One region of the Janthinobacterium sp. HH102 genome, then DNA from elsewhere that is predicted to be linked to it. Evidence: predicted binding sites of a transcription regulator. Region 1 holds the regulator's gene; each other region holds the start of a gene.
The links. Region 1 encodes sigma-54, which starts transcription at its own class of promoters, with help from an activator protein. Its sites were predicted from a motif close to TGGCANGNAANCTGCTTT; they were not measured.
Positions count from the first base shown of each region.

Region 2: the regulator sigma-54 is predicted to act here: its motif matches at 1,427-1,444, upstream of adh (aldehyde dehydrogenase).
Region 3: the regulator sigma-54 is predicted to act here: its motif matches at 2,176-2,193, upstream of JAB4_RS19635 (urease accessory protein UreD).
Region 4: the regulator sigma-54 is predicted to act here: its motif matches at 2,064-2,081, upstream of pedF (cytochrome c-550 PedF).

Region 1 is NZ_CP062062.1:861,033-865,684, reverse strand. It holds gene rapZ (RNase adapter RapZ) at 1-845, shown strand, start outside; gene JAB4_RS03925 (enoyl-CoA hydratase/isomerase family protein) at 846-1,931, opposite strand; gene raiA (ribosome-associated translation inhibitor RaiA) at 2,063-2,422, opposite strand; gene JAB4_RS03915 (RNA polymerase factor sigma-54) at 2,492-3,970, opposite strand; gene lptB (LPS export ABC transporter ATP-binding protein) at 3,975-4,652, opposite strand, start outside.
Region 2 is NZ_CP062062.1:1,377,490-1,382,141, forward strand. It holds gene JAB4_RS06290 (TonB-dependent receptor) at 1-32, opposite strand, end outside; gene JAB4_RS06295 (beta-propeller fold lactonase family protein) at 237-1,193, shown strand; gene adh (aldehyde dehydrogenase) at 1,530-3,050, shown strand; gene JAB4_RS06305 (DUF779 domain-containing protein) at 3,106-3,495, shown strand; gene JAB4_RS06310 (PQQ-dependent methanol/ethanol family dehydrogenase) at 3,545-4,652, shown strand, end outside.
Region 3 is NZ_CP062062.1:4,315,848-4,320,499, reverse strand. It holds gene JAB4_RS19640 (GGDEF domain-containing response regulator) at 1-2,093, shown strand, start outside; gene JAB4_RS19635 (urease accessory protein UreD) at 2,247-3,089, shown strand; gene JAB4_RS19630 (urease subunit gamma) at 3,131-3,433, shown strand; gene JAB4_RS19625 (urease subunit beta) at 3,463-3,792, shown strand; gene ureC (urease subunit alpha) at 3,794-4,652, shown strand, end outside.
Region 4 is NZ_CP062062.1:1,371,358-1,376,009, reverse strand. It holds gene JAB4_RS06290 (TonB-dependent receptor) at 1-627, shown strand, start outside; gene JAB4_RS06285 (transporter substrate-binding domain-containing protein) at 683-1,516, opposite strand; gene pedF (cytochrome c-550 PedF) at 1,542-2,027, opposite strand; gene rtcA (RNA 3'-terminal phosphate cyclase) at 2,158-3,177, opposite strand; gene JAB4_RS06270 (RtcB family protein) at 3,194-4,429, opposite strand.

The sequences.
Region 1 (4,652 bases):
CCGGAATATCCGGCTCCGGTAAATCCGTCGCGCTCAATGTGCTGGAAGATACCGGCTACTATTGCGTCGACAACCTGCCGCCGGCCTTGCTGCCGAGCCTGGTGCAAACCTTGCTCGACGAAGGCACGCCGCAACTGGCCGTCGCCGTCGATGCGCGCAGCGCCGAATCGCTCGTCAGCTTGCCGCACAATGTCGCGCTGCTGCGCGACCAGGGGCACGACGTCAAGGTCATGTTCCTGACAGCCACCACACATTCGCTGGTGGCGCGCTTCTCGGAAACGCGGCGCAGCCATCCGCTGTCGCACGAGTTGCGTCCGAACCAGAATCCGGCCAGCCGCCGCACCCTGATCGAGTGCATCTCGGAAGAACGCGAACGCCTGTCGGCCATCGAACAGCTGGGCCATGTGATCGATACCTCGGAACTGAGCGCCAACAAATTGCGCGCATGGATCAAGGATATCGTCGCCTCAGAGCGCGCGCCGCTGACCCTGTTCTTCGAATCGTTCGCCTTCAAGCTGGGCGTGCCGCTCGATGCCGATTTCGTCTTCGACGTGCGGGCCTTGCCCAATCCCTATTACGACCTGGCCCTGCGCCCGCTCGACGGCCGCGACGCGCCCGTGATCGCCTTCCTCGACGCGCAACCGAGCGCGCTGGAGCTGCTGGCCGACATCCGCGCCTTCATCGAAAAATGGCTGCCGTCGTTCAAGTCCGACAACCGCAGCTACCTGACGGTGGCGCTGGGCTGCACGGGCGGCCAGCACCGCTCCGTGTACATGGCGGAACGGCTGGCGCAGTATTTCGGCCCCAAAGAAAGAGTCGTGCTGCGCCACCGCGAGCGTTCTTAATCAGTCGAGGTGGCGCAGCGGATGGGCTTGCGCCGGCCAGACGGGCGCAAAGAAGCGCGCCACCATGGCCGCGTCGACCTCGTCCAGGCTGGCAGGCTGCCAGCGTGGGGTATTGTCCTTGTCGACCACCAGCGCGCGCACGCCCTCGAGCACTTCGCCATGTTCGAAATTGTGGCGCACCACCGTGCGCTCCATGCGCAGGCAATCGGCCACGCCCAGGTGGGCGCCCCGCTGCAGCAACTCCAGGGTCACCGACATCATCAAGGGCGAGCGCAGGCGCATGGCCGCCAGCGCCTTCGCCGCGAACGCGCCGTCATCCTGCGCCAGCGAGGCCATGATGGCGGCCACCGAACCCGCGCTGAAGTGGCGGTCCAGCGCCGCGCGCGCCGTGGCCAGGGGGGAAGCGCCCGCCTCGGCCTGGAAAGGCGCCGCCAGCGCCTTGATGGCGACCGGCAAGCCTTCGCCCGGCGTGGACTCGAACAGGGCCAGCAGCGCCCCCATCTGCGCCTCGGGCAGATACACGTCGGCCAGGCCCGTGTACAGGGCGTCGGCCGCGTTGATCGTCAAACCCGTCAAGCCCAGGTACAGGCCCAGCTGACCCGCCAGACGGGATAAAAAGTAACTGCCGCCCACGTCGGGGAACAGGCCGATATTGACTTCCGGCATAGCCATGCGCGTGCGGCCCGTGACGATGCGCAGGCGGTTGCCGGGCCCCGCTTGCGCCACGCCCATGCCGCCGCCCATCACCACCCCATCCATGACGGCGATATACGGTTTCGGGTAGAAGTGAATCAGATGATTTAAAGCATATTCTTCCGTAAAGAAATCTTCCAGCAAGGCGCTGCCGCCCTGCGGCGTGGCCAGGCCCGCGTCGTAAAAGAAACGGATGTCGCCACCCGCGCACAGGGCTTTTTCGCTGCTGGAGCGGATCACCACGGCGTCCACCTGCGGATCGTCGCGCCAGGCCAGCAAGGCCGCGCTCAGGGCGCGCACCATCTCCAGCGACAGGGAATTCAAGGCTTTCGGACGGTCGAGCACGATGTGGCCCGTGCGGTGGCGGATGGAAATCTGGACGAGGTCGCTCATGGCAGGCAGGAAAGAAGTGAAAGTGCAAACATTCTAGCGCCTGCGCGGCGAACATTGCGTTTCGCTGGACGCAAAAAAGGGCGCAATGTGCGCCCTTAGTTGATCACAGCCGGTTGAAAGTCGCGGGCCGCTTAGGCGGGGGCGAATTCTTCTTCCGAACTGTCTGGCAGATGCTTGATCGCCTCTTTACCGTGCCCTTGCACTTTGGTTTTGTATTTCATCACTTGCCTATCGAGCTTGTCGATCAGGGTATCGATCGCGGCATACAGGTCGTGCGCCAGGCTTTCCACATAGACAGTTTTGCCACTCAGACGCAGGTTGACTTCGGCCTTTTGACGTTTTTCTTTCTCTTTGAGGTTATCCACGGTCAGAATCACGGCGATATCGATAACTTGATCGAAATGACGTTTCACGCGCTCCAGCTTCGTTTGTACGTATTCACGGATGGCTGGTGTCACTTCGAGATGATGTCCGCTGATGGTGAGATTCATACACACTCCTAAAGATGATCGGGTTCGTGCGGTCCATCGTATCCGGCCCGCAGAGGAACCGAAAAAAACTTACAAACACTTACGCAGGCTCACTGGCGGAATTTTTAATGCTTCCCGGTATTTGGCAACAGTACGTCGCGCAATCACCATGCCTTGTTCCCCCAGCATGTCCGCAATCTTACTGTCGGATAAAGGATTTTTAGGGTCTTCTGCTCCTGTCAGTTGCACGATCAATGCCCGTATCGCCGTCGATGACGCTTCGCCCCCCGCTTCGGTGGCGACGTGGCTACCAAAGAAATATTTCAACTCGAACATGCCGTGCGGGGTCAGCATGTACTTTTGAGTTGTTACCCGCGAGATAGTACTCTCGTGTAAACCCAGTGTATCAGCTATTTCACGGAGCACAAGGGGGCGCATGGCAACGGCCCCATGCGAGAAAAAGTTCTTTTGTCTTTCTACTATCGCCTGCGCCACGCGCAGAATCGTGTCGAAGCGCTGGCGCATATTCTTGATCAGCCACTTGGCTTCCTGCAACTGTGCACCCATGGCGCCCTCGCCCTTGCCCTGCTTGAGCAAGTTGGCGTACATGGCATTGACGCGCAGGCGCGGCATGACGTCGTTGTTCAGGGTCACTTGCCAGCCATTGCGCGCGCGCTTGACGACGACGTCGGGCACCACGTAATCGGACACGTCCGCAGCGAACACGGCGCCCGGATGCGGGTTGCACTGGCGAATTACCGTCTGCGCTTCACGCAAGTCTTCATCGTCGCAATCGAGGGCTTTTTTCAGCTTGTTGAAATCGCGCTGGGCAAACCAGGCCAGGTGCTTTTCCACGATGACGAGGGCCATGCGCCGCGTCACCATGGCAATGTGCGGCAAGCGCTTGATTTGCAGCGCCAGGCATTCGGACGCATTGCGCGCGCCCACGCCGGGCGGATCGAAACTTTGCAGCAGCGACAAGGCCGTGCGCATCTCGTCGGCATCGATTTCCAGCTCTTCCGGCAGACGCGCCAGGATGTCGTCGAGCGACTCTTCCAGGTAGCCATTGTCGTCGAGCGCGTCGATGATCAGCTCGACCAGCGCGCGGTCGCGCAATTCGAGCACCGTCACGCGCATCTGCTCCATCAGGTGTTCGCGCAGGGTGCAGTGATGGGCCTCCAGTTGCGGGCGGGAATCTTCGTCGTCGGGCGCCTTGCCCCGGCTCGCTTCGCTCCAGTCGCTGTCGCCGCCATCCGCGGCGGCCGGGCCCTCGCCCGCCTCGCCGTCAAAGGTTTCCGCTTCGGCCGGCGCCGCGGGCGCCTCCTGGCCTGGCGGCTGGGGCGGCGCTTCGGCCGGCGCGGCCGTGGAGCTCAAAGCCCCGTCGGACAGCAGGCGCAGCGAACGGTCGAGCGGATCGTCGAGGCGCTCGAGCAAGGGATTGTCCGTCAGCAGTTGCTCGAGTTCCTGATGCAATTCCAGAGTAGACAATTGCAACAGGCGTATCGATTGCTGCAACTGCGGCGTCAGTGCCAGGTGCTGCGAAGTGCGCAGCTGCAATGATTGTTTCATTGGCTTACATGCGGAAGTGTTCGCCCAGATAGACCCGGCGTACCGACTCGTTCGCGATGATGTCGTCGGGGCGTCCCGACGCCAGTACCGAGCCCTGGTTGATGATGTAGGCACGGTCGCAGATACCCAGCGTCTCGCGCACATTATGATCGGTGATCAGCACGCCGATATTGCGCTCCTTCAAGAAGCGCACGATGCGCTGGATCTCGATCACGGCGATCGGGTCGACGCCGGCGAACGGTTCGTCGAGCAGCACGAAACGGGGATCGGTGGCCAGGGCGCGGGCGATTTCCACGCGGCGGCGCTCGCCGCCCGACAGGGACAGCGCCTGGTTCTCGCGCAACTTTTCAATCTGCAAGTCGGCCAGCAGTTTATCCAGGCGTTCCTCGATCTCGGCCTTCTTCAAAGGACGGCCTTCGACGGTCTGGATTTCCAGCACGGCGCGGATATTGTCTTCCACCGTCAGCTTGCGGAACACGGACGCCTCCTGCGGCAGATACGACAGGCCCATCTGTGCGCGGCGGTGGATCGGCAGGCTGGAAATGTCCACGCCGCTGATGTCGATGCTGCCGCCATCCGACGGCACCAGGCCGACGATCATGTAGAACGAGGTGGTCTTGCCGGCGCCGTTCGGGCCCAGCAGCCCCACCACTTCGCCGCATTCGACTTGCAGCGAGACATC
Region 2 (4,652 bases), 520 kb from region 1:
GCGATGGTGTTCAGGCGGAAACGATGCTGCATGCGGATTCTCCAATGTGAATAAAAGCCTGCTTGAGCGCGTGAGCGGCGCAGGTCTGCATAGTTGTATCAAGCAATATGCCTGCCATGTCTCCATTGGTGGGCGGAAATTATACGCGTGTCAGTGGCACGGCGTTTGCATGCAGCAATTATCAGATGCGCCGCTACCGCGCGCTTTTCCTGTGTTTTGCCATTGAAAAGGTGATTATGCCCAACTTCTTCCCGCGCTTGCGCCAGGTGTGCTGGCTGCTGCCTGCGCTCTTCAGCACGGCCCTCCAGGCCGCTCCTTTTGCCTATGTCCCCAATGAAAAATCGGGCACCGTGAGCGTGATCGACACGGCGACCGACCAGGTCGTGCGCCAGATCGCCGCAGGCAAGCGTCCGCGCGGCATTGCCGCCGACCCCACCGGGCGGCAATTGTTTGTCACCGATGCGGCCAGCAGCGCCTTGCTGCTGATCGATAACGAAGCTGGCGCACCAGTCCGCATGGTGGCGCTGGGCAAGTCGCCCGAAGGCGTGAGCGCCTCGCACGACGGTCGTTACGTGGCCGTGGCCGTCGAGGAAAACAATAGCGTGGCCTTGCTCGATGGCCAGACGGGCGTCGTGCTTGCCGATATCAAGGTGCAGGGACGCAACCCGGAACATGCCGTGTTCAGTCCCGATGGGCGCTGGCTGCTGGTCAGTGCGGAAGAGGCCGAGCAAGTCGATGTCATCGACGTGGCGCAACGCCGCCAGGTCGCGTCCATTGCCGTGGGCTTGCGTCCGCGCGGCATCGGCTTCAGTCCGGATTCGGGCCTTGCCTACGTGGCGTGCGAACTGGTCAATGCCGTCTACGTGATCGATATGACGGCGCGCAAGGCCATTGCCACCATTCCAGCGGGCAAGAATGCCAACGGCATCGCGGTCCATCCCGGCGGCAAGCAAGTGTATGTCTCGAACGGCATCGACGGTACGGTGATGGTGATCGATACGGCCAGCAAGCAGGTGACGGCCACCATTCCCGTCGGCAAGCGCCCGTGGAACATGGCCATCACGCCCGACGGGGCCAAGCTGTACGTGGCCAATGGCCGCTCGAACAGCGTCTCCGTCATCGATACGGCCAGCGCGCGCAAGGTGGCCGATATCGCCGTGGGCGAATTGCCATGGGGCGTGGTGATTCGGTAGCGGTACAGGAACAGGTGTTCCAGTCTGGTACACCTGTTCCATTGTGCAGCGGCGCAGGGGAGATGCCGCAGGGCTGGCCCGGATTGGAACAGGATGCCTTCACCTTGTTCAAAACGCAAACAGGCCCGCTCCCGCGGCTCAAGCCCGGGCATGCGCCGAAAAGCGCACCGGCATTGACGCCGCGCCCTTGCAACAAGGGCAAAAGCGGCTAAGTTTGTAGTGGGATGGCGAGCTGGCACGGCATTTGCGGAAGACTGCGTGTACTCACCCCATCTGTACCAGGACGTTTGATTTTAATTAAGTAATTCCATTCTAATTAACCCGATAGAGGACGACATGAATCTCGCAGACATCAGCAAACTGGGCGTAGCCAATCCCTTCAAACAACGCTATGACAATTACATCGGCGGCAAATTCGTTGCACCAGTAAAAGGTGAATACTTTCCTAACATTACGCCGATCACGGGCTTGCCGTTTTGCGAAATCGCCCGTTCCACGACGGAAGACGTCGAGCTGGCGCTGGATGCCGCGCATGCCGCCAAGGAGGCCTGGGGCAAGACTTCGCCTGCCGAGCGCGCCAATATCCTGAACCGCATCGCCGACCGCATCGAACAGAACCTGAGCCTGATCGCCACGGCGGAAACGATCGACAACGGCAAGCCGATCCGCGAAACGATGAATGCCGACATTCCGCTGGCCATCGACCATTTCCGTTACTTCGCCGGCTGCATCCGCGCGCAGGAAGGTTCCGTCGCGCAAATCGATGCGGAAACCTATGCCTACCACTACCACGAGCCGCTGGGTGTCGTGGGCCAGATCATTCCGTGGAATTTCCCGATTCTGATGGCCGTGTGGAAACTGGCGCCAGCCCTGGCCGCCGGCAATTGCGTCGTCCTGAAACCGGCCGAGCAGACCCCCGCTTCCATCATGGTGTTGATCGAGCTGATCGGCGACCTGCTGCCACCGGGCGTGTTGAACATCATCAACGGTTTCGGCCTGGAAGCGGGCAAGCCGCTGGCCTCGAGCAAGCGCATCGCCAAGATCGCCTTCACGGGTGAAACAGGCACGGGCCGCCTGATCATGGGCTATGCCGCGCAAAACCTGATTCCCGTCACCCTGGAGCTGGGCGGCAAATCGCCGAACATCTTCTTTGAAGACGTGATGGATGCGGACGACGAGTATTTCGACAAGTGCCTGGAAGGCTTTGCGATGTTCGCGCTGAATCAAGGCGAGGTGTGCACCTGCCCATCGCGCGTGCTGATCCAGGAATCGATCTACGAGAAATTCATCGAACGGGCCCTGAAGCGCGTGGCCGCCATCAAGCAGGGCAATCCGCTCGATTCTTCCACCATGATCGGCGCCCAAGCGTCGCAGGAGCAGCTGGAAAAAATCCTGTCCTACCTCGACATCGGCCGCCAGGAAGGCGCCGAGGTGCTGGCTGGGGGCGAGCGCAACACGCAGGCGGGCGACCTGGAAGGCGGCTATTACGTGCGTCCGACCGTGTTCAAGGGGCACAACAAGATGCGCATCTTCCAGGAAGAAATTTTTGGACCGGTCGTGTCCGTGACCACCTTCAAGGATGAAGCTGAAGCGCTGGCGATTGCCAACGATACCTTGTACGGCTTGGGCGCCGGCTTGTGGACGCGTGACGGTTCGCGCGCCTTCCGCATGGGCCGCGCCATCCAGGCGGGCCGCGTGTGGACCAATTGCTATCACCTGTATCCAGCCCACGCCGCGTTCGGCGGCTACAAGCAATCGGGTATCGGCCGCGAAAACCATAAGATGATGCTCGACCACTACCAGCAAACGAAGAACTTGCTGGTGAGCTATAGCCCGAAAGCGCTGGGCTTCTTCTAAACCGGCAACAGGCGCCGCGCCCGTAGTCCAGGCGCGGCGCGCAGAAAGGGGTGCCATGAGTGCAGCAATTGCCAGGGTGGTCGCCACCGATGCGGCGCTGGAAATGATGGACAAGTTGCGCCAGCGTCACGGCCCGCTGATGTTTTTCCAGTCGGGCGGCTGCTGCGACGGCAGTGCGCCCATGTGCTACGCGCTGGGCGAGTTCGATGTCAGCGATACCGATATCTATCTCGGCAATTTGAATGGCGCACCGTTCTACATGGGACTCGAGCAATTCGAGTACTGGGAGCATACCCAGTTGATTATCGATGTGGTCGATGGCAATGGCGGAATGTTTTCACTCGACAACGGCACGGGCAAGCGCTTTTTGACGCGCTCGCGCCTGTTCACCGATGAAGAGTGCGCCTTGCTGCATGCGCAGCCGCACGACCACGGCAGCACCTGATACATACACATACTAATAACAGAGGGAGATGATTGTGCAGAAAAAAATCATGGGGATACTCATCGGTTTGGGTGTGGCATCGCTGGCCCAGGCGGCCGACGTGGGCAATGTCACCACCGCCATGCTCGACAGCACGGCAAAGAATCCGTCCAGCGTGCTGTCGTTCGGCATGGGCACGCAGGGCCAGCGCTATTCGCCTTTGACGCAGATCAATGACAAGACCGTGGCCAAGCTGGTGCCGGCCTGGTCGTTCTCGTTTGGCGGCGAAAAACAGCGGGGCCAGGAATCGCAGCCGTTGATTCATAACGGCAAGATGTTCGTCACGGCATCGTATTCGCGCATCTTTGCCGTCGACTTGAAAACGGGCGCCAAGCTGTGGAAGTATGAGCACCGCTTGCCGGACGGCATCATGCCCTGCTGCGACGTGGTCAACCGCGGTGCCGCCCTGTACGGCAACCTGGTGATCTTCGGCACGCTGGACGCCTACCTGGTGGCGCTGGACCAGAATACGGGCAAGATCGTCTGGAAGGAGAAAGTCGACGACTATGCGGCCGGTTACTCGATGACGGCAGCGCCGCTGATCGCCGAAGGTTTGCTGCTGACGGGCGTGTCGGGCGGCGAATTCGGCATCGTCGGCCGGGTCGAGGCGCGCAACCCGATGACGGGCGACCTCGTGTGGAGCCGTCCGACGGTGGAGGGCCATATGGGCCACCGCTACGACAAGGATGGCAAGGCCATCGATAACGGCGTGTCCGGTACCGTGAACAAGACCTGGCCGGGCGACCTGTGGAAAACGGGCGGCGCCTCGACGTGGATGGGCGGCACCTACGATCCGCAGACCAAGCTCGCTTACTTTGGCACGGGCAACCCGGCGCCGTGGAACAGCCACTTGCGCCCCGGCGACAATCTGTACTCGTCGTCCACCGTGGCGCTGGACGTGAAAACGGGGCAGATCAAGTGGGCGTATCAGAATACGCCGAACGATGCCTGGGATTTCGACGGCGCCAACGAGTTCGTCACCTTCGACATGGATGGCAAGCGCTACGGCGGCAAGGCCGACCGCAACGGTTTCTTCTACGTCATCGATGCGGCCAACGGCAAGCTGCAGAATGCCTTTCCGTTCGTGAAGAAAATCACCTGGGCCAGCAGCATCGACC
Region 3 (4,652 bases), 2.9 Mb from region 1:
AGGCGCCGAACGGCGAACTGGCTCTGTGGACGGCCCAGGCGCGCCCGCCGGAGCTGATCCTGCTCGACGTGCGCATGCCCGGCCTCGACGGCTTTGAAGTGTGCCGCCGCCTGAAGGAGATACCGTCCCTGCAGCAGGTGCCGGTGATCTTCCTGTCGGCCCAGTACGATACGGACGACAAGGTGCGCGGCTTTGCGCTGGGCGCCGTCGATTTCATCGCCAAGCCCTTCCAGGCCGAGGAAATCCTCGCCCGCACCGATGCCCACGTGCGTCTGGCGCGGGCGCAGCTGCAGCTGGCGCAGGAGCGCGCCAACCTGGAACGCCGGGTGGCCGAACGCACGGCCGAACTGGAACAGGTGGCCAGCACGCTGGCGCGCGAAGTGCAGATCCGCCGCGCCAATGAAGAATTGCTGCGCCTGTCGGGCCAGGTCTTCGAAGCGACCCAGGACGCCATCCTGATCACCGATCCGGCCGGCATCATCGTCACGGCCAATCCCGCCTTTACCCGCATCACCGGCTACGCGGCGCAGGAAGTGGTGGGCACGGACATCATGCGCCTGCATGCCGAATACACGGGCGAAGCGGTGCTGCTGGCCCTGCGCCAGGGCTTGCGCAGCAGCGGCTGCTGGTCGGGCGAGGTGCAGACGCGGCGCAAGAGCGGCGACACCTATCCCTGCCTGCTCAGCGTCTCCACCGTGCACGGGCCCGATGGCGCCGTCGTCAACTATGTGGGCGTGTTCCTCGACATCAGCGAGCGCAAGGCCGAGCAGCATCTGATCGATTTCCTTTCCTACCACGACGCGCTGACGGGTTTGCCGAACCGCGTGCTGCTGCGCGAGCGCTTCGAACAGGCGCGCGCGAACGCCGTGCGCGACAGCCAGCAGGTGGTGCTGATGTGCCTGGACCTGGACCGCTTCAAGAACATCAACGATTCGCACGGCCAGGCCGTCGGCGACAAGGCGCTGCAGGTGGTGGCGCGCTTCCTGTCCGGCTGCGTACGCGAGGGTGACACCGTGGTGCGCCAGGGCGGCGACGAATTCCAGATCCTGCTGCAGGACGATGCCCTGCTGGGACGTACCCTGGGGCTGGCGCAAACCATCCTGGCCGGCTTGCGCGAAGAATTGAGTGTTGACGGCGAGCGCCTGGCGCTGACCACCAGCATCGGCATCGCCATGTGCCCGGCAGACGGCGACAGCCTCGACGACGTGCTGCGCCACGCCGACACGGCCCTCGTGCGCGCCAAGGAAATGGGGCGCGACCACTACGCCTTCTTCACGGAGCGCATGGGCAGCGATATCCGCGCCCGCCTGGCCATGCAGCAGCAGCTGCGCGGCGCCATCGGCCGCGATGAATTCGAAGTGCATTACCAGCCGCAGATGTGCTTGCGCACGGGCGCCATGCTGGGCGCGGAAGCGTTATTGCGCTGGAATAATCCTGTGCTGGGCAAGGTGCCGCCCGGCCTGTTCATCGCGCTGGCCGAGGAATATGGCTTGATCACGGCTATCGGAGAATGGGTGCTTGAAAGCGTGTGTGCGCAGATCCGCGTGTGGCACGATGCGGGCCTGGGCAGCATCAAGGTGGCCGTCAACCTGTCCGGCAAGCAGTTCGCGCAGGACCGCACGGTGCCCTTCGTCGAGGCGGCCCTGCGCAAGTACGGCATCGCGCCCGCCTGCCTGGGCATCGAGATCACGGAAAGCACGGTGATGGGCGACCCGGACAAGGCCGTGGCGGCCCTCACGCGCCTGAAGGACATCGGCGTAGGCATTTCGCTCGACGACTTCGGCACCGGCTATTCCAGCCTCGGTTACCTGAAGCGCTTTCCCATCGACGTGCTGAAGATCGACAAATCCTTTGTCGACGACGTCACCACCAGCAGCAGCGACGCGGCCATCGCCCGTTCCGTCATCTCGCTGGCGCACAACCTCGACATGCGCGTCATCGCCGAAGGCGTGGAAACGCGCGAGCAGGTCGCCTTCCTGACGGAACACGGCTGCGACGAAATGCAGGGCTATTATTTCAGCCGCCCCCTGGGCGCCGCACTGTTTACGGCCTTGCTGCGCGAACGGCGCACCCTGGCCATGGCCGAGGCATAAGCGCCGCGGTGCGGTCGCTGCACTATGGCGGTGCATTCGCTGCAACGCGGTGCACAATTCTCACGTTTCCTTCACCTGATGCTGGCACATATCCTGCTTAGGTAATCGCTTATTTACGCGATTGCCCGCATGCCAGACAGCAGCCACCCAGTCATGCCTCCACCAGCCAGCGCACACGGCGCCTGGCAGGCGCACCTGCGCCTGGGCTTCGCGCTGCACGATGGCGTCAGCCGCCTCGTCGAACGCACGCACAGCGGCCCCCTGCGCGTGCAAAAGCCCCTGTATCCGGAAGGCGATGCCGTCTGCCACGCCATCATCATCCATCCGCCCGGCGGCGTGGTGGGCGGCGACCAGCTGGCCGTCGACGCCACGGCGGGCGAGGGCGCACACGCCTTGCTCACGTCGCCGGGCGCCGCCAAATGGTACCGCGCCAACGGCCATGTCTCGGGCCAGCACATCGTGCTGCGCGCGGGCAGCGGCGCCGCCATCGAGTGGCTGCCGCAGGAAAGCATTTTCTTCGACCAGGCCTGCGTGCGCCTGCGCCATGAGGTGGACCTGGCGGCGGACGCCGGCTACATCGGCTGCGACATCGTTTGCCTGGGCCGCAGCGCCGCAGGCGAAATTTTTAACACGGGCAGCATCAGCCAGCAGGTGCAGATCCGCCGCGGCGGCAAGCTGCTGTGGTGGGAGCAGGGTGTGCTGGCTGCCGGCGGCGCCCTGATGGCCAGCCCGCTGGGATTGGGCGGGCACACGGTATGCGCCACCCTGATCGCCGTCGGCCGGCCCGTTTCTTCCGCCGTGCTGGCGGCCGTGCGCGACATCGCCGTGCCGGAAGGAGCCGCGTTTGGCGCCACGCACATGAAATCGCTGGTGGTGGTGCGCCTGCTGTGCGGCGACAGCGAGGCGGCGCGCCGCATCATGCTGGCCGCCTGGCAGTTGCTGCGCCCCGCCATGCTGGGACGCGACGCCGTCGTGCCCCGCATCTGGAACACTTAGCATCTGGAACACTTAATCAGGAAAGAAGCGCAAGGAAAACCATGGATCTGACTCCCCGCGAAAAAGACAAGCTGCTCATTTTTACGGCCGCGCTGCTGGCCGAACGGCGCCTGGCGCGCGGCTTGAAATTGAATTACCCGGAAGCGGTGGCCCTGATCAGCGCCGCCATCATGGAGGGCGCGCGCGACGGCAAGTCGGTGGCGCAGCTGATGTCGGACGGCACCAAGATACTCTCGCGCGCCGACGTCATGGACGGCATCGCCGAGATGATCCCCGACATCCAGGTGGAAGCGACGTTCCCCGATGGCAGCAAGCTGGTGACCGTGCACCACCCGATACCGTAACCTACAAGCGACATTGACAGGAGCCCCTCATGACCCCAGGCGAATACCAATTGGAAGAAGGCGAAATCAGCTTGAATGCGGGGCGCGCCACGGCCACCGTGGTGGTGGCCAACCGTGGCGACCGGCCCATCCAGGTCGGCTCGCACTTTCACTTTTTTGAAGTCAATCCGGCGCTGGCCTTCGAGCGCTGGCGTGCCTACGGTATGCGCCTCAATATCACGGCCGGCACGGCCGTGCGCTTCGAACCGGGCCAGCAGCGCACGGTGGAACTGGTGGCGCTGGCGGGCGAACGCAAGGTCTACGGCTTCAACGGCGAAGTGATGGGCGAACTGCAAGACACACCACCGGGAAAGGATTGAGATGGCCAGCATTCCCCGCAGCGCGTATGCCGAGATGTTCGGCCCCACCAAGGGCGACCGCATCCGCCTGGCCGACACGGAACTGTTCATCGAGATCGAGCATGACTACGCGATCTACGGCGAAGAAGTGAAATTCGGCGGCGGCAAGGTGATCCGCGACGGCATGGGCCAGTCGCAGCGCTGCGCGGCCGAGGTGATGGACACCGTCATCACGAATGCCGTCATCCTCGACCACTGGGGCATCGTGAAGGCCGACATCGGCCTGAAAAACGGGCTGATCTTCGGCATCGGCAAGGCGGGCAACCCCGATATCCAGCCCGGCGTCACGCTCCCCATCGGCGGCGCCACGGAAATCATCGCCGGCGAAGGCATGATCGTCACTGCCGGCGGCGTCGACACGCACATCCATTTCATCTGCCCGCAGCAGATCGAGGAAGCCCTGATGAGCGGCGTGACCACCATGCTGGGCGGCGGCACGGGGCCGGCCGTGGGCACGGCCGCCACCACCTGCACGCCGGGACCGTGGCACTTGCACGCCATGCTGACGGCCGCCGACGCCTTTCCGATGAACCTGGGCTTCATGGGCAAAGGTAACGTCAGCTTGCCGCTGCCGCTGGAAGAACAGGTGCGCGCGGGCGCCATCGGCCTGAAACTGCACGAGGACTGGGGCAGCACGCCGGCCGCCATCGACAATTGCCTGTCCGTCGCGGACCGCATGAATATCCAGGTGGCGCTGCACAGCGACACCCTCAACGAGGGCGGATTTCTCGAGCACACCCTGGCCGCCTTCAAGGACCGCACCATCCACACGTTTCACACGGAAGGGGCGGGCGGCGGCCATGCGCCCGACATCATCGCCG
Region 4 (4,652 bases), 510 kb from region 1:
CTGAAACCGGCCACCAGCACCAACCTGGAAGCGGGTATCAAGGCCAGGATCGCGAACAACACGCATGTGAACGCGGCCGTGTTCCAGATCAAGACCAACGATGAACTGGTGGTCGACAGTTCCAGCGGCGGGCGCACCAGCTACCGCAATGCGGGCAAGACCTTGCGTCAGGGGATGGAAGTGTCGCTCGACTCCAGCTTGCCGTACGGTTTCACGACAAAAGTGGCGCTGACCAGCCTGCACGCCGTGTATGACCAGGCGTTCGGCAGCGTACGCGAAGGCAGCCGCTTGCCGGGCGTGCCCAGCGCTAACCTGTTCGCGGAACTGGCCTGGAAAGACACGCTGGACCGTTTCGGCGCGGCAGTGGAAAGCGTGGCCAGCAACCAGGTCTACGCGGAAGACAGCAACAGCGAAAAGCCGGCACCCGGCTACACGGTGTTCAATGCCCGCTTCAACGCCAAACAAAACGTAGGGAATTGGCGCTTCAAGGAGTTTGCCCGCCTGAATAATCTTTTCGACAAGACCTACGTGGGCTCCGTCATCGTCGGCGACAGCAACAAGCGCTACTATGAAGCGGCGCCGGGGCGCAACTGGTTGTTAGGCGTCAGCGCCATGTATTCCTTCTAATTAAAAAGCCCGCGCATCGGAAGATGCGCGGGCTTTTCAACGAGAGCAAGCTAAATCAGGGCCGCGCTTCCTTCACGCCATGCTTCTCAAAGATGGCTTTCAATTCACCGCTGGCCGCCATCTCGTTCATGGCCGCCTGCAGTAACTTGGCCACGTCGAGCTGTTGCTTGCTGACGGCCAGGCCCACGGCCCAGCCGGCACGCGGCAAGCGGGCGAACGCCACTTCATTCATGGGGAAAGCGGGATCGCTTTTCAGCACCGATTCGATTTCCGATCGGTTGGCCAGCACGGCGTCGAGCTGGCCGGCCTGCAATTGCTGCAAGGCTTCGGCGGCCGTATCGAAGATGCGCACATCGTCGCGGTATCTGCCATTGTCTTCGCCCAGCATCAGCATGGCCGCGATCGACACCTTTTCCACGCCGATACGCTTGCCTGCGAGGCTGGCGACGCCATCGAATTGCGGTACGGCTTGCGCGCTGCGCGTCAGGCGCACGGTTTCCACGTAGTACGGCGCGAATATCTCGACCTTGTCGTTGTCCGCCATCAATTTCTTGTCGACCGGCACGTGCAGCATTACGTCGGCGGGACCATAGCCGAGGTAATGCCCCTTCCACACCATATTGCGCAAGTCGTCGTTGAGGTTTTCGCCGGCGGGAAAGGGCAGCAAGCTCAGTTTCAGCCCCAGCTTTTTCGCCAGCGCTTCGGCGATGTCGATATCGATGCCCGCGCCCTTGTCGGAAAACGGCGCGAACTCGTTATACACAGCCACCTTCAGGCTGCCCGACTGCTGCACTTTCTGCCAATCGGCGCGCGCCGGCGCGGCCGCGCACAGCGCCATGCAAGCGAGCGAGAGCATCGCGCGCGCGCCACGGAGTTGAAATGAACGCATGGAACTCCTTCGTTATCAGTTCGACCTAATTAGACTCGCGGCGGGTTTCCAGGTAGGTCTTGATGGCCCACATCGCTTCCTGGTTGAATACGCCCTCGAACGGCGGCATGTACACGGCGCCATTACGCACTTTACCGTGACGGATGGTCGCCAGGAAATAATTATCCGTTTCCTTGTAGCACGCCTGTTTCTTTGTCTCATTCTTGATACCGAAGCAATCACGGTCCAGCTGGCGCAAGTCCGGCGCGATGCCGCCCGAAATGGCTTCGATGCCGTGGCAGCGCGCGCAATTCTGGTTATAGGCCGAGGTGCCCACCGTCAGGGCCAGCTTGTTGCCGCGATACGGGTTTTGCTCGAGCCACTTGTCGCCCACCTTGGGCAAGCCCGTGGTGTCGACGCCTTGCGGCGTGACATTGCCGTGCGCATAGGCATGCGGCAAGGTCAGCAGGGAGGTGAGGGCAACGGCGCCGGCGGCGGCCACGCCGAGCAGAGTACGGATGGAATAGGTCATGCTGGTCTCCTTGGTTTTTTTAGTGAATATCCAAGAAGAGCAAATGCCATGCCATGCGTATATGCCCCACATCGGGCCGCCCATGTATCAATTTGGAGCAGCTGCAACAGCGATTGTGTCACCGCGCGCGTCAGGCGGCGGCCACCGTGCAGATGCTGCCCTGCGCCTGCTGCTCGAAAGTGATACGCACGGGCAAGAAGCGGGCAATCACGTCCGCATTCGTCAACGCATGCTGCGACACCTTGTTGCAACTGAAGCTACCGCCGCCGGCCAGCGCCATCGGCAGCAAGAGCTGGTCCGCCAGGTGCTCGCCCACGGCCGCGTCCGTCTTGAGATAGGCGCGCACCTCGTTCAACAGGCGCTTGGCCACGGATTCGGCCAGCAAGTGCTTTTCGCCGAACGACGTAAATACTTCCGTGACGTGCTCATGTTCCAATGTCAGCAACAGGACGTTGCCCGGTCCCTGCTCCGCCGGCAAGCCGACGAGACGCAGCTGCTTGCCGCTCCAGCCCATGCCGTCGGCGACACGCTCGAGCTCGCGCTGCGCCACGTTCACATGCACGCCCGCCACCACGCTTTCCGCATACCCGGCCTTCCGCTCGCCGCGCTGCAGCAGTGAAATGGGCCGCAAACGCTGGCACGGTTGCACGGTGGCCAGCACCTCGCCACCACCTGCGGGATGAAAGCCATAGCGCTGCTGCGTAATCTCCACCTCGGCGCCCATCTGTTCCAGGATGCGGCCATACGCGCGCTGCAAAAAATGCACGGGCGGCGCCATGGCATTGTGCGTGCCGCCGCTGATGCGCACGGTAGACGGCCCATCCGCATACAGCAGAGCCGGCAGCAAGGTTTGCAACACCAGGGTGCAGCTGCCGGCGCTGCCGATGGCAAAGCGGTAATCGCCGCCGCGTATGGGGCCAGGCACGAATTCCAGGCTGGCTGCGCGCAGCACCACCGGCGTCGTGCGCGCCCCGCAAATGGCGGTCGCTGCCTGCACGGCCAGCAAATGCTGGCGCAACAAGCCGGGCTTGTCCCGCCCCGCGCGAATATTCGTCAGCCGGAACGGCTGCCCCGTGATCATCGACAGGCTCAGCGCCGAGCGCAAAATCTGTCCGCCGCCTTCACCTTGCGCTCCATCAATTTCTATCATCTGTACTTTCTCTTTATTAACCTTTGACGCAAACGACCTGCTTCAGGATATGCACGACGTCGACCAGCTCGCGCTGTGCCAGCATCACCGCATCGATATCCTTGTAGGCCATTGGAATTTCATCGATCACGTTTTCATCCTTGCGGCATTCCACGCCTTGCGTGGCGCGGATCTGGTCGTCCAGGTTGAAGCGCCGCTTCGCTTCCGTACGGCTCATCGTGCGTCCCGCGCCGTGGCTGCAGCTATGGAAACTGTCCGCATTACCCTTGCCGCGCACGATAAAACTCTTCGCGCCCATGGAACCGGGAATGATCCCCAGTTCGCCGGCGCGGGCCGAGACGGCGCCCTTGCGCGTGACCAGCACGTCCTTGCCGAAGTGGTGCTCCTTCTGCACATAGTTATGGTGGCAGTTGACGGCTTCCACATGCGTCTGGAACGGCTTATGGATGACCGTGCGCACGGCCGCGATCAGGTTTTGCATCATCACTTCGCGGTTGTTGCGCGCGAAACGCTGGGCCCAGCCCACCGCTTCCACGTAATCGTCGTAATGCTGCGTGCCTTCGGCCAGATAGGCCAGGTCCTGGTCGGGCAGGTTGATGAAGTGGGTACGCATATCCTGCTTGGCCAGTTCGATGAAATGCGTACCGATGGCATTGCCCACGCCGCGCGAACCGGAATGCAGCATGAACCATACAGAACCCTGTTCATCGAGACAGACTTCGACGAAGTGGTTACCGCTGCCCAAAGTTCCCAGGTGACGATAGTTATTCGTGTTCTTCAGCTTGGGCGTTTTCAGGCAGATGGCGTCGAATTCATCCTTCAGCTGCAGCCACGCGGCATCAACCACCGAGGGCGGCGTCTGCCAGGAACCCTCGTCGCGGCCGCGGTGACCGCGCGTCTTCGGCGACATCCCGTGTGGAATGGCGCGCTCGATGGCGCTGCGCAGCGGCCCCAGATTATCGGGCAAATCGCTGGCCGTCAGCGTGGTTTTCGCCGCCATCATGCCGCAACCGATATCGACGCCCACTGCCGCCGGAATCACGGCACCCAGGGTAGGGATCACGCTGCCGATGGTCGACCCTTTACCCAGGTGGACGTCGGGCATGACGGCGATGTGCTTGTAGATGAACGGCAGGGTCGCCGTGTTGCGCAATTGTTTTTTGGCCGCTTCTTCGACAGGCACGCCACGCGTCCACATTTTCACGGGACGGCTGCCTTCGGTATGCAGAACTTCGTATTCTTCGTTTTTCATCGCTATGCTCTTCTTCTATTGTATAGGGGGTGATGACAAGGATTGGTGAAACATTGCCGACGCATCGGCTCTGGATGTAGTTCCACCGGCATTCATCAATACGACAACCCGACAAGGGGGGACAGGATTTTCTGCCAGGCGCAATGTGCCTGGCAGACCGGTTTGACGCGGCTGATCGATGTAATCCTGTCGGCATTCGGGGTACTGCGGCGCATGACAAGCC